2 regions of the Streptomyces sp. NPDC057424 genome follow, and region 1 is predicted to be linked to the other one. Evidence: riboswitches for the same ligand, from Rfam matches in the RefSeq annotation. Region 1 holds a riboswitch; the other holds the start of a gene.
What was found. Region 1 has a riboswitch for cyclic di-AMP ahead of ACFU3E_RS11305 (M23 family metallopeptidase). Riboswitches for the same ligand answer to the same signal wherever they lie in the genome.

Region 1 (7,246 bases):
CGCGAGAGCGGCGGGCCGCCCGCACGGCCGCCGGGAAACCGGAATACCCCCTCAAGGTCACCGTCAGCGGCTCCGGCGACCTCGACCCGGACGCCCGGTTCTGGCACACCGGCGGCGAGAAGGTCCTCTACACGACCGGCCGGGGCGCCGAACGCGCCCGTGCCCTCGGCCTCGCCGCCGACGTCGTCCCGCTCGGCGCCGACCTCGACTGGCGGCGGCTCCTCACGCACCTGCACGACGTCCGGGGCGTACGGCGGCTCATGGTCGAGGGCGGCGGCCTGATCCACACCCAGCTCCTCACCCAGGGCCTCGCCGACGAACTCCAGCTGGTCCTCGCCCCGCTCTTCGTGGGTGACCCCGGGGCCCCCCGCCTCTTCGGCCCCGGCGCCTTCCAGGACGGCCGGCTCCGGCTGCTGGAGTCGCGGCGGATCGAGGACGTGGTCCTGATGCGCTACGAACCGACCGCCCCGGGCGCCGGCCCCCTGCCCACCGCCGCCGACCACCACTGGCTGGCCCTCGCCTGCGAACTGGCCGAGCGCTGCCCCCCGTCGGACACGGCGTTCAGCGTGGGCGCGGTCGTGGTCGCCGCCGACGGCACCGAACTGGCCCGCGGCCACTCCCGCGAGGCCGGCGACCCGGTCGGGCACGCCGAGGAGGCGGCCCTCGCGAAGCTCGACCCGGCCGACCCGCGCCTGCCCGGCGCGACGGTGTACAGCAGCCTCGAGCCGTGCGCCCGCCGCGCCTCCCGCCCCGCCCCCTGCGCCCGGCTGATTCTCGACGCGGGCGTACGACGGGTCGTCACGGCCTGGCGCGAGCCGGACACCTTCGTGACGGACGCGGACGGCAGCGGCCTGCTGGCGGCCCAGGGAGTGGAGGTCGTCGTCCTCCCCGAGCACGAGGAGCGGGCCAAGGCCCCGAACCGCCACCTGCCGGGCTGAGTGCGGGCCGAACGGCCCAGCAGATCCTGCGTCCGGACCGCTGCCCGGGTCACGCTGCCTCCAGGGCCAGGACGAGAGCGGCGGAGGCGGCAGCCATGAGGTCAGCGGGGCGACGACGGACTCCGGCACTGCTCCTCGTGCCCCTGCTCACCGCGCTCGCCCTCCTCGCCTCCGCCTGCCAGGCCGGCGACCCGGACGCCCGCACCATGGGCCCGGCCCTGCCCTCCGGCGCGGCGTTCACCCACCCCGGCGTCCTCGTCGACCGGGAGCAGCTGGACGCCGTACGCGAGCACGTCACCGCCGGGCGGCAGCCGTGGCTGAAGGCGTACCTCGCCATGCGGGACAGCGCATACGGCTCGTACCGCTACCGGGCGAAGCCGTACGAGACCGTCGTCTGCCCGGCCGGTGACCTGAAGGGCCGGGGCTGCGCCGAGGAGCGCGCGGACGCCCTGGCCGCCTACACCCAGGCCCTGCTCTTCACCGTCACCCGGGAGCGGCGGCACGCCGTGAAGGCCAGGGAGATCATGGACGCCTGGTCGGCCACGCTGCGCCGGCACACCGGGGAGAAGGCCGCGTTGCAGGCCGGCTGGACCGGGTCGGTCTGGGCCCGGGCCGCGGAGATCGTGCGGCACACCCGCGGCGCGGGCTGGCCGGCCGAGCGGGCACGGGCCTTCGAGGACATGCTGCGCACCGCCCACCTTCCCCGAGTCGCCGCGTCGGATCCGGACTTCACCGGCACGTGGGACCTCGTGGCGACGGACGCGGTCATCTCCGTGGCCGTCTTCCTCGACGACCACCGGGCCTTCGGCCACGCTCTGGAGCGTTTCCGGGAGCGTGTGCCCGCCTACTTCTACCTGGAGGAGGACGGGCCCGTGCCGCTCACCGTGCCCGGCTCCGGCGTGGACGGCCCGCAGCGGATGGCGTCGTACTGGTTCGGGCAGACCACGTACCGCGACGGCGTCTCCCAGGAGACCTGCCGCAGCGTCCGGCACGTCGGCGCCTCGCTCGCCGCCACCGCCCACATCGCCGAGACGGCCTGGCACCAGGGCGTCGACCTCTACGGCGAGACCGAGGACCGGCTGACGGCCGCGCTCACCCTGCACGCCCGCCACGAGCTGGGCGGACGCGTGCCCGGGTGGCTGTGCGGTGGCCGGGTCGAAGGGAAGCTCGGACCCGGTCTGGAGGTTGCCCTCCACCACCTGGAGGGGCGGCGCGGCCGGCCCGTCCCCGCCGCACACAAGCTGGCCGTGCGGGCCCGGCCCGCCGGCACCGACGGCCTGTTCACCGCCTGGGAAACCCTGACCCACGCGGGCGCCCCGGCCGGCTGAGCGGAGGGTGTGCACGAGCTGTCCCGCGGATGGCGTACACTGGAGTCACAACGACGCGGGGTGGAGCAGCTCGGTAGCTCGCTGGGCTCATAACCCAGAGGTCGCAGGTTCAAATCCTGTCCCCGCTACTGAAGGCCGAGGGCCGGAATCCAAAAGGATTCCGGCCCTCGGTGCATTTCCCGGCACCCCATTACGGTCGGTGAGTGAACCACCCCGTTCCGCATAACAACTGACACACCGTCAAAACTCGTCCGTCACATGCGCAGCGGTCAACTCGTCCGGTTTGAGCCGGTCATGGCAGGTAAGTCCGCGCGAAAAAGGTTAATGATCAAGTGGAATCGCTGGAATACCCCTCGCGCGTCTATTAACGTTCGATAACGCAGCGCGGTCGTCCCAGCCGTCACAGAAGGCGGCTCCGTGCGCACGCGCCGAATCCCGAAAGGGAACCGGGGAACCACCACTTGGGGTGAATCGGGCGGATACCACCGTGGAAGCACGGCAGGTATACGCGCGTAGGAGACCTTCCTGCTCCGAACCCGTCAGCTAACCCGGTAGGCGAGAAGGAAGGAAAGGAGTACGCCCACGTGGCGTCCAACCGGCCTGCCCCCGCGGCCCCGTACGCGCCGAAGCGCGACATCGACACCTTCGGCTACGGCGGTCAGCGCACCGACGAGGGCCCGTTCCAGGAGTGGAACCCCACCGAGGAGTCCATCCGTCCCGTCCGTGGCCGGCATCGCGTCACCAAGCAGCGCGGCGGAGGTCTCGCCCGCAGCTCCACCGTCCTGGGCGTCGGCGTCATAGCCGCCGTGGGTGCCGGCGGCATGGCCAGCGCCCAGACGGGCAAGCCCCCGGTGTCCATCTCCGTTCCGGACCTGCCCTCGGTGGGTTCCCTCATCTCGGACGACGACACCCCCGAAGGTTCGGCCACCCCGCTCAGCAGCCTCGGCACCGCCACGGCGGACCCCGAGCAGAGCACCTCCGGCGCCGGTGCCGGCGAGGCACTGCGCGCCCGGATCATGGCCCAGGTCGAGCACCAGCAGGACCAGATCGAGACCAAGGCCGCCGAGGACGCCGCGGCCGCCGCCGAGAAGGCGGCAGCCGAAGCCGTCGCCAAGGCGGAGAAGGAAGCCAAGGCCAAGGCCGCCGAAGCCAAGAGGAAGGCGGAGGAGGAGGCCAGGAAGAAGGCCGAGGCCGAGCGGCTGGCCGCCCTCGCCAAGCAGTTCACGCTGCCGACCTCCTCGTACACCATCACCTCCAGCTTCGGCCAGGCCGGCGCCTACTGGTCCTCCGGCTACCACACCGGCCTCGACTTCGCCGCCCCCACGGGCACGCCGATCAAGGCCGTGCACAGCGGCACCATCACCGAGGCGGGCTGGAACGGCTCGTACGGCTACAAGACCGTCCTCACCCTCGATGACGGCACCGAGATCTGGTACGCGCACCAGTCCTCCATCGGCGTCAGCGTCGGCCAGAAGGTCAGCACCGGCGACGTCATCGGCCGTGTGGGCGCCACCGGCAACGTCACCGGGGCGCACCTGCACCTCGAGGTCCACACCGGTGGATCCTCCGGCGGCATCGACCCGATGGCGTGGCTGCGGGGCAAGGGACTGAACCCGTAAGCGGTACACGCCCGTTGAAGCACCGGCGGCCCTGACGGCGACCCCCCGACGTCAGGGCTCCCGGTTTTCCGGTGTGGTGTTCACGGGGACTTCGCGTCCGTTGCGGAATGAAGCCTTCCTGCAGGGGCGTTGACACGGAACATGACGTCCCTTCGCAAGCTCGGCTCTTCCGGCCTCAAGGTCTTCCCCCTCGCCCTCGGCGGCAACGTCTTCGGCTGGACCGCCGACGAGGACCAGTCGTTCGCCGTCCTCGACGCCTACACCGCCGCCGGCGGCAACTTCGTCGACACCGCCGACTCCTACTCGGCCTGGGTCGAGGGCAACCAGGGCGGCGAGTCCGAGACCGTGCTCGGCAAGTGGCTGAAGTCCCGCGGCAACCGCGCGGACGTCGTCGTCGCCACGAAGGTCAGCCAGCACCCCGAGTTCCGCGGCCTGTCCGCCGCCACCATCAAGGCTGCCGCCGACGCCTCCCTGCGGCGCCTCGGCACCGACTACATCGACCTGTACTACACGCACTTCGACCAGCCCGACGTGCCCGTCGAGGAGATCATCGGCGCGCTCGACACCCTCGTGAAGGCCGGGAAAGTGCGGCACATCGCCGCCTCCAACATCTCCGCCGAGCGGCTGCGGGCCTCCCTGGAGTTCTCCGACCGCGAGGGGCTCGCCCGGTACGTGGCCCTCCAGCCCCACTACAACCTGGTCTCCCGCGGCACCTACGAGGGTGAGCTCCAGGACCTCGCCGAGCGGACCGGCCTGGCCGCCGTGCCGTACTTCGCGCTCGCGTCCGGCTTCCTCACGGGCAAGTACCGGCCCGGCACGACCGTCGAGAGCGCACGGGCGGGGAGTGCGGCCGCGCACCTGGAGACCGAGCGGGGGCGGCGGGTGCTCGCCGCCCTCGACGAGATCGCCCGGGCGCACGAGGTGCCCATGGCCACGGTGGCGCTGGCCTGGCTCGCCGCCCAGCCGACCGTGACGGCGCCGATCGCTTCCGCGCGGACGGTGGAGCAGCTGCCCGCGCTGGTCGGCGTCGGCGAACTCACGCTCTCTCAGGCCGAGGTCACACGGCTGACGCAGGCCTCGGCCTGATCCCGACGACAGGCCCCTGGAACGGTGCTGGCCCAGCCGCGTCGTCCCGCCCGCAGGGCGGGCCCTGCGGCGTCCGGTGCGGCGAGCGGGGCCCCTGCTCGAAGAGCTTGGGGAAGCGTGCCGGGCGTCGCGACGGGGCGAGCGTCACCTGTCCGGGCACTAGGAGCGGTACGGGTTGTACGCCGGGTACGGCGCCGGCTGCGGGCCGTACCCGTACACGCCGTACACCGGCCAGGGCGGGGCCACCACCGGGACCGGAGGGGCGGTGATCCGCGCCGCGTGGTCCAGCGCGGGACGGGCCGCCTCCCGGCGCCGCCACAGCTCGCCGAGCAGTTCCCGCTCCCGCACCGCGAAGTCCGCCCCGGCGCGGCCCCGCCGGGCCCGGTGCCGCAGGAACGCCAGGGACGTCGCGTACGCCTCGTACCGCGCCACCTCCCGGGGCGCCGCCCTGCCCGCGTGGCGCCGGGCGTACTGGCGGGCGATCCGCCGGGCCCGCATCGAGCCCAGCGCGTACGGCTCCGCCGGGGCCAGCCAGCCGGCCACGGCGTAGGCGGGCAGCTCCGCCCGTATGGTCTTCAGTTCCCGCTGCCGCGTCCAGATCACCAGCCATGTCAGCAGCCCGAAGCTGGGCACCATGAACGCCGCGTACACGGCGAAGAACCCGTACTCGCCGAAGGCCGAGGAGCCGTTCCACATCGCGTGCATGCCCATCGCGAGCAGTAGCCCGAAGAGCGGGAACGCGACGCGGCGCAGGGGCCGGCGGTCCGCCGAGAGCGCGGCGATGCCGAAGCCGATGCCGGTGAGGACCGTGAACAGCGGATGCGCGAACGGCGACATGACGATGCGCACGAAGAAGGTCGCCGCGGTGACGGAGGCGATGCCCGTGCCGCCGGTCAGCTGGTCGGTGCCGAAGGCGGTGCCCAGGTAGAGGATGTTCTCCGTGAACGCGAAGCCGGTGGCGGTCACGCCGGCTACGACGACCCCGTCGACGATGCCGGTGAAGTCGCGCCGCCGGAAGAGGAAGACCAGGAGGACGGCCGCCGCCTTGGCCGACTCCTCGACCACCGGCGCTATCACGGTCGCGCCGAGGGTGTCCGCGCTGGACGGGTCCGCCGTCGCCGTCGCTATCCATCTCGTCGCGAAACTGTTGGCGACGATCGCTATCAGCGCCGCCGCGCAGGCCCCCCAGGCGAAGCAGAACAGCAGGTTCCGCCAGGGGCCGGGTTCGACCCGGTCGAGCCAGCGGAACGCGGCTGTCAGCAGGGGCACCGGGAGGACGGCCAGCCCCAGCCCGACCAGGAACCCCTCCGTGCCGGTCTCCTCGCGGACCAGGGCGAGGATGACGAGGCCGGATATGGCGAGGAGCGTGCTCAGCGCGCCGTAGCGCACCCAGGGGCGCTGCCACCAGTGGGCGTGCCGAGAGGAGCCGGCTGTGCCTGGGCCGGCGAGGGGTGCGCCGTCGGTGGGCCCGCTGGGGTACGACGGGTGCGGGAGGCTGGTGGCCACGGCATTGACCCTAACGACGGATGGGCGCTGTCCGCAGGCGGAAGAGGTGCCAGGGGTGGTCAGGCGCCGGCGGGGGGCTGGTCCACGTGCTGTACGCGGCGGAAGAGGAGGTCGTTCACGACATGTCCCTTGTCCAGTCCCTGGCCCTCGAAACGGGTCAGCGGACGGAAGTCGGGACGCGGCGCGAAACCGCCGTCCGCCTGCGTGTTCTCGAAATCGGGGTGTGCCGTGAGGACGTCGAGCATCTGCTCGGCGTACGGCTCCCAGTCGGTGGCGCAGTGGAGGACCGCGCCGGGCCCGAGGCGGGTGGCGGCGAGGCTGAGGAAGTCGGGCTGGATGATCCTGCGCTTGTGGTGCCGCTTCTTGGGCCACGGGTCGGGGAAGTAGACGCGCAGGCCACCGAGGCAGTCCGGGGTGAGCATCTCGCGCAGGAGGATGATCGCGTCGCCGTTGCCGACCCGGATGTTGGACAGGCCGTTCCGGTCGGCGAGATTGAGCAGGTTGCCCTGGCCGGGGGTGTGGACGTCGACGGCGAGGATGTTCGTGGCGGGGTCGGCCGCGGCCATCTGGGCGGTGGCCTCGCCCATGCCGAAGCCGATCTCCAGGACGACGGGGTTGTCGTTGCCGAACAGCTCGGGCAGGTCGAGGCGCCGGCTGCCGTCGATGTCGAGGCCCCACTTGGGCCACAGTCGCTGCAGGGCGTCCGCCTGACCGGCGGTGACGCGGCTGCGCCGAGGCTGGAAACTCCGGATGCGCCGCTCGAAGTGCG
Region 2 (7,246 bases), on a different contig from region 1:
TCCTCGGCGACGAACTGCGCCTCGTCGTGCTCGGTGTCGGCGACGTAGCCGGTGATGCGCGCACCCGTGCCGGCGTTGGTCCACAGGTTCTTGGGGCGGCGGGACTCGTTGCGCTCGATGACCGCGTTGGCCGCGCTGAGGATGGTCTGGGTGGAGCGGTAGTTCTGCTCCAGCAGGATCGTCGTCGCGTCCGGGTAGTCCTCCTCGAACTGGAGGATGTTGCGGATCGTCGCACCGCGGAAGGCGTAGATCGACTGGTCGGCGTCACCCACCACGCACAGCTCGGCGGGCGGGACCTCGGCTTCCGGCGGCACGTCGACCGGGTGCTCGGAGGTGCCGACCAGCTCGCGGACCAGGGCGTACTGGGCGTGGTTGGTGTCCTGGTACTCGTCGACCATGACGTGCCGGAAGCGGCGGCGGTAGTGCTCGGCGACGTCCGGGAAGGCGCGCAGGAGATTGACCGTCGTCATGATCAGGTCGTCGAAGTCGAGGGCGTTCGCCTCGCGCAGCCGCGACTGGTACATGGCGTAGGCCTGGGCGAGGGTCTTCTCGAAGCCGTCGGTGGCCTGTGCGGCGAAGTCCTCCTCGTCGATCAGCTCGTTCTTCAGGTTGCTGATCTTGGCGCTGAAGGACTTCGGCGGGAAGCGCTTGGGGTCGAGGTCCAGGTCGCGGCAGACCAGGGCCATCAGGCGCTTGGAGTCGGCGGCGTCGTAGATCGAGAAGGAGGAGGTGAAGCCGAGCTTCTTGCTCTCCCGCCTGAGGATGCGGACGCACGCGCTGTGGAACGTCATGACCCACATGGCGTTCGCGCGCGGGCCGACGAGCTGCTCGACGCGCTCCTTCATCTCGCCGGCGGCCTTGTTGGTGAAGGTGATCGCGAGGATCTGGCCGGGGTGCACGTCCCGCTCGGCGAGCAGGTGGGCGATGCGGTGCGTGAGCACACGGGTCTTGCCGGAGCCGGCGCCGGCCACGATGAGCAGCGGGGAGCCGGAGTGCACGACGGCGGCGCGCTGGTTGTCGTTCAGCCCCTCCAGGAGGGCGGCGGTGTCCACCGCCGGGCGGGGGGCACCGTCCCGGTAGTAGGCGTCCCGGTCCGGGGGCACGTCGAACTTCCCGCCGAACAGATCGTCCGGAACCGGCTCCGGAGCGTGATCGTCCTCGGGCGGCGGCGGGGGCTCGTCCGCGGGGCCCCGCTGGGCCTGGAGGTTCGCCAGGAAGTTGTCGTCAAAGAGGCTGCTCATCGCTCTCCGAGTCTAGGGCGCCTCACTGACAGCCCGCCGCCGCCCCGAGAACATCGCCGCCCGCCCGCACGCCCGCCGACCGCCCGGCGGCGCATTGTCGCCCTCCATGACCGCATGATCACGTCCTGCTACACCCCCCGCAAATGCGGACCATCCATGACCAAACCTCCTCGATCGTTCACTCTCCGCAACGCTCAGGAACGAGGTCACGAAAATGTATCGGGCATATCACCCATCAACCTTCACAAGGGCCACACGAGTTGGCTACGGTGCGACCGGGCCGCATGACCCCCACCGGCGAACGTCGCCGGGCCGCGCGGCCTCCGCCGAGTCCGGTGTGCCGCAGCGGCAGCCGGAGCCGGGGACCCAACCGTGAACCTGGGGTGAATCGGCCCGACTCCCTGTGCGGAGAAGGCCGTAGGGCAAACCTTCCGAAGCACCCGCCCGAACCCGACAGCTAACCCGGTAGGCGGAACATGGAAGGAGTCGCCTCCCTTGGCGTCGCACCGCAAGTCGCGTCCTACGGGTACGCGCGTGGCAGGCATACGGCCCCCCGCCCTCGCAACGGCGGCCCTCACGTCCGTGGCCCTGCTGTCCCAGTCGGCCAACGCCGCCCCCGAGGCCGACGACAAGCCCAGCCTCGAGGAAGTCGAGAAGAAGGTCGACGACCTGTACCGCCAGGCCGAGTCGGCGACCGGCAAGTACAACGCGGCCAAGGAGAAGACCGCGAAGCAGCGCAAGCGCGTCGACACCCTCCTGGACGACGTCGCCCAGCGCACCCAGAAGCTCAACGAGGCCCGCGAGGAACTGGGTTCCTTCGCCTCCGCCCAGTACCGCACCGGCGCCGCCGCCCCGGACACGGCGACGTTCCTGCTCGCGGACACTCCGCAGGACTACTTCGACCGGACCCAGCTGATGGACCGGATGACCGGCCGTCAGAAGGCCGCGGTCGACGACTACGTCACGCAGCAGTCCGAGACGATGGAGAAGCGCCAGGAGGCCACCGAGAGCCTCGAGACGCTCACCGAGTCGCAGGGCGATCTCAAGACGGCCAAGGCCACCGTCCAGCGCAAGCTCGCCGACGCGCGCGAGCTGATGTCGAAGCTGACCGCCGAGGAGAAGGCCCGGCTCGCGGCGATCGAGAAGGAGAAGCGGGAGGAGGCCGCCCGCAAGGCCGACGAGCTGGCCCGGCAGCAGGCCGCGCAGCAGCAGGCGCAGGACGAGGCCGCCCAGCAGCAGGACAGCGGGTCCTCGTCGTCGGGTTCGCCGGGCTCCGGCTCATCCTCCTCCACCGCGCCGGCCGACTCCTCGTACGCCACCAAGGCCGACAAGGCGCTCGCCTTCGCCCGCGCCCAGATCGGCAAGCCGTACGTGTGGGGTGCCGTCGGCCCCGGCTCCTACGACTGCTCCGGCCTCACCCAGGCCGCCTGGAAGGCCGCGGGCGTCACCCTGCCACGCACGACCTACGACCAGGTGAACGCCGGCACCACGGTCCCGCTCTCCCAGGCCCAGCCCGGCGACCTCGTGTTCTTCTACGACGACCTCTCCCACGTCGGCATCTACATCGGCAACGGCATGATGATCCACGCCCCGAAGCCCGGCACGTATGTGCGCGAGGAGTCGGTCTACTACGACGGCGAGTCGGCGATCCACAGCGTGGTGCGCCCGGCCTGAGAAGTCTCGTTACGAGAGGGGCACGCGCGCGTGCCCCTCTCGTACCGGACGTACGTGGGCTTTCGGCCGGTGCGGCGAGTGAGGGTCCCCCCTGCTCGAAGAGCTTGGGGGAGCGTGCCGGGCGTCGCGACGGGGCGACCGTTGCCTGCCGGGGCACTAGCATCGGCGCTATGTCCGGTCCCTCCCCGTTTGCCACCTGGTGGGCGACGTATGCGCTGGCGACCGGCGTCCTGCCGGTCGGTCTCGACTCGGCGGGCTTCGAGGTCCTCTCCCGCATCACCCTCACCCTGGCCTGCGCGGCCTGGCTGGTGGCGGCCGCGGGCCTCGCCCAGCGCGCGCACGGCGGACGGCGGGCCGAGACGCCGGCCGCGCTCACCACCGTGGCGGCGACCGCAGTCCTCGGCACCGGCTTCTCCGTGACCGGCCGGCAGCCCCTCGCCGAGGCGCTGTTGGCGCTCGCCACGCTGCTCTGGGTGGTGCTGCTCACCGCGGAGACCGAGGGGCGGCGGGGGACGGTCTTCCTGCGCTGCGTGGCCACTCAGGGACTCGCCATGCTCGGCGCCACACTCGCCGCGGCCGAAGCGGCGGCCTGGCTCGCCCACGCCGCCCTGGTGCTGTTCTGGCTGGGACTTGCGCTCTACGGCTTCGCCCTGTTCCGCTTCCAGCCCCGGCAGGTGGAGGAGGGGCGCGGGGACCACTGGCTCGCGGCCGGCGCCCTCGCCTTCTCGGCACTGGCCGCGGCGAAGCTCCTCAGCGCCGACAGCGCTCGCCTGTACCTGTGGAACGAGGACAACGTCAGCGCCCTGCGCACGACGACCGTCACGCTGCTCGTGCTCGCGCTGATCGCCTGCGTCGCCCTGCTCCTCGCCGAGCTCTTCTGGCCCCGGCACCACTACGACGTGCGACGCTGGGCGACCGTGTTCGCCGCGGCCGTGACGGCCACGGCCGCGCTGGCGGTCGCCGCAGCCCTCGACGTCCCCTGGCTCGACGTCGCCGGAGAGGTGCTGCTGTGGATCGCGGTGGCCGCCTGGCTCGGGTGCACCGCCTGGGCCCTCGCCTCGGCCCGGGCCGGCGCCCGGCGCTCCCGGGTCAGGTCCAGAGCACGGCGATGAAGATGTTCGCCGTGGTCAGCAGACCGACCAGGCCGAAGAGGCCCTTGTCCACCTTCTCGTCGTCCCGTTTCACGTAGACGAGACCGAGGACCACGATCAGCAGGGCCAGCTTCACGCCGATCTTGATGTTGTTCACGGACTGGTCGTCGGCCTGGTTGAGACCGACCAGGACCACACCGGTGACCAGCATCGTGAGCGCGCCGTGCAGCATCGCGGGGGTGAAGCGGGCGGTACCCTCGCCCATCGCCTTCACCTGGGTGAGGAAGCCGCCCAGCAGCGAGGCGATGCCGATGATGTGGAGGCCGACGAAGAGGTGGATGAGTACGTCCATGAGGCCGGAGCCTAACCAGGTGCTCCGGAGCCATCCGGCACCGGGCCAGTGATGCACACATGCGCCCCATAGCACCCGATCACGGTCACTCACTCACGATTCGACACATCGGTCATCACGCTGAGTGAAGTCGACGGCGCCAGGGTGGATCCACGGTCGCATACGGTCACCGCCGGTCCTCTCACGTCACTTCCGCACACCTGCCACCGGGCCGCCCCGGCGCCACTTAGCGTCCTCCACCAGGTGCCCGGCTCCCCACCGCCGCCCGGGCCAGGGGCGGCAGTCGGACACCACCGCCGAGAAGTCCGGCGGCGGTCCGCTCCCCCTGTGCGGGCCGTCGCCGGACGCGCAGGCCGCCCGTCCGCTCCCCACCCGGCGGCCGCACACACCGTCGGCGGTCGAGGAAAGGACGTGGCCTCCAGGTGGCAGCGCACCGCAAGCCCCGACAGCGCTCGATGGGTGGCGGCAAGGCCCGTACGGCCGCCACGATCGCCCTCGCGGGCGCGGCGACGGCGACGGGCTTCGACGGAACCGGACACGCCGAACCACAGCTCACCCCCGGCCAGATCAAGGCCAAGGTGGACAAGCTGTACCAGGAGGCGGAGGTCGCCACCGAGAAGTACAACGGCGCGAAGGAGAAGGCCGAGGCGGCCGGGCAGCGGCTGAAGGACCTGCAGGACCAGGCGGCTCGCAAGGAGGAGCGGCTCAACTCCGCCCGTGACGCCCTGGGTTCGGTCGCCGCCGCCCAGTACCGCGCCGGCGGCCTCGACCCCGCGGTGCAGCTCGCCCTGTCCGACGATCCCGACCGGTACCTCGAGAACGCCGAGTTCGTCGAGCGGGCCGGCAGCCGGCAGAACGCCGCCGTCGCGGGCGTACGCAAGCAGCTGCGGGAGATCGAGCAGCTGCGCGGGGCCGCCCACATCGAGTTGACCTCCCTGAAGTCGCGCCGGTCGGAGCTGGAACAGCACAAGAAGACGATCACCGGCAAACTGGGCTCGGCGCGGCAGCTGCTGTCCCGGCTCGACCCGCAGGAACGTTCCCGGCCCGGCGCACCGCAGGACCGCGCCTCGCGCTCGACAAGCGCACGGGGCACCCTCGCGGCCCCCGGCTCCGGCTCGTCCCAGGCACCCAACTCCCGGGCGGCCGCCGCCGTCTCCTACGCCTACCAGAAGCTCGGCAGCCCGTACGTCTGGGGCGCCACCGGCCCGAACGCCTTCGACTGCTCGGGCCTCGTCCAGGCCGCGTACCGGGCCGCGGGCGTCTCCCTGCCCCGCACGACGTACTCCCAGATCGCCGCGGGCCGCCGCGTCTCCCGCTCCGAACTCGCCCCGGGTGACCTGGTCTTCTTCTACACCGGCATCAGCCATGTCGGCATCTACGTGGGCAACGGCCGGATGATCCACGCGCCGAACCCCTCGGCGCCGGTACGCGTCGCCCCGCTCGACGAGATGCCGTACGCGGGGGCGACACGGGTGGTGTGAGCGCCGGTGTCAGACCAGCCGGCGAGCCGTCGCCCAGCGCGTCAGCTCGTGCCGGTTCGAGAGCTGGAGCTTGCGCAGGACCGCCGAGACGTGCGACTCGACCGTCTTCACCGAGATGTACAGCTGCTTGGCGATCTCCTTGTACGCGTAGCCCCGCGCGATGAGCCGCAGCACTTCACGCTCGCGCTGGGTCAGGCGGTCCAGGTCCTCGTCGACCGGCGGCGCGTCCGTGGAGGCGAAGGCGTCCAGGACGAACCCGGCCAGCCGGGGAGAGAAGACCGCGTCGCCCTCCTGGACGCGGAAGACGGAGTCCACGAGGTCCGTGCCGGTGATCGTCTTGGTGACGTACCCGCGGGCCCCGCCGCGGATCACCCCGATCACGTCCTCCGCCGCGTCCGACACGGACAACGCGAGGAAGCGGACCGGCTGCTCGGTGTCGCCCATCAGCGGGGCGCAGCGGCGCAGCACTTCTACGCCGCCCCCACCCGGCAGATGCACGTCGAGGAGGACCACCTCGGGCCGGGTCGCGGTGATCACCGTGACCGCCTGGTCGACGTCCGCGGCCTCGCCGACGACCTCGACACCGGTCTGCTCGGTCTGCCCGATCTCGGCCTGCACCCCCGTGCGGAACATGCGGTGGTCGTCCACGAGGACCACGCGCACGTGACGCCCGGGGCCGCCGCCCGACTCCGCGGGCCCTGCCGCCTGTGCCGGTCCCGCCGTACCGTTCGCCTCGGTCGGGTCGCTCATGACGTCTTCTCCGCCCTCTCCATCTCCAGCTCGACCTCCGTGCCGCCGTCCGGCACCGCGCGCAGCCGCGCCGTGCCGCCGTTGCGCTCCATACGGCCGATGATCGATTCTCTGACACCCATCCGGTCGGCGGGTATCGAGTCGAGGTCGAAGCCGGGGCCGCGGTCCCGGACGGACACGAAGACCGTCTTCCCCTCGACCTCGGCGAAGACCTGTACGGCGCCGCCCTCGCCACCGTACTTGGCGGCGTTCACCATTGCTTCCCGCGCGGCCTGCATCTGTGCGGCGGTCCTCTCGTCGAGCGGGCAGTCGCCCACGACCACGACCTCGATGGGCACGCCGTGCTTGTCCTCCACCTCGGCCGCGTTGCGCCGGACGGCGTCGGCGAGGGTGGTCGGTTCGTCGGCCTCGTCCTTGCCGGTGCCCTCGGGCTTGTAGAGCCAGGTGCGCAGGTCGCGCTCCTGGGCGCGGGCCAGGCGGCGGACCTCGTTCGCGTTCTCCGCGTTGCGCTGTATCAGCGTGAGGGTGTGCAGCACCGAGTCGTGCACATGGGCGGCGACCTCCGCGCGCTCCTGGGCGCGGATGCGCATCAGGCGCTCCTCGGAGAGGTCCTGCGTCATGCGCACCAGGTACGGCCCGGCGAGCAGCGTTATCCCG

Region 2: it holds a riboswitch for cyclic di-AMP, as region 1 does, so the genes downstream of both, ACFU3E_RS15645 (NlpC/P60 family protein) here and ACFU3E_RS11305 (M23 family metallopeptidase) in region 1, are expected to answer to the same signal.

What each region holds. Positions count from the first base shown of each region.
Region 1 covers NZ_JBHVCP010000009.1:167,542-174,787, forward strand. Annotated here, with positions in the region: gene ACFU3E_RS11290 (dihydrofolate reductase family protein) at 1-938, shown strand, start outside; gene ACFU3E_RS11295 (alginate lyase family protein) at 1,076-2,266, shown strand; tRNA gene ACFU3E_RS11300 (tRNA-Met) at 2,321-2,394, shown strand; cyclic di-AMP (ydaO/yuaA leader) riboswitch at 2,683-2,839, shown strand; gene ACFU3E_RS11305 (M23 family metallopeptidase) at 2,851-3,885, shown strand; gene ACFU3E_RS11310 (aldo/keto reductase) at 4,027-4,971, shown strand; gene ACFU3E_RS11315 (PrsW family intramembrane metalloprotease) at 5,131-6,477, opposite strand; gene trmB (tRNA (guanosine(46)-N7)-methyltransferase TrmB) at 6,537-7,246, opposite strand, start outside.
Region 2 covers NZ_JBHVCP010000016.1:15,351-22,596, reverse strand. Annotated here, with positions in the region: gene pcrA (DNA helicase PcrA) at 1-1,241, opposite strand, end outside; cyclic di-AMP (ydaO/yuaA leader) riboswitch at 1,556-1,728, shown strand; gene ACFU3E_RS15645 (NlpC/P60 family protein) at 1,737-2,915, shown strand; gene ACFU3E_RS15640 (hypothetical protein) at 3,086-4,027, shown strand; gene ACFU3E_RS15635 (hypothetical protein) at 4,005-4,358, opposite strand; gene ACFU3E_RS15630 (NlpC/P60 family protein) at 4,781-5,839, shown strand; gene ACFU3E_RS15625 (LuxR C-terminal-related transcriptional regulator) at 5,849-6,589, opposite strand; gene ACFU3E_RS15620 (PspC domain-containing protein) at 6,586-7,246, opposite strand, start outside.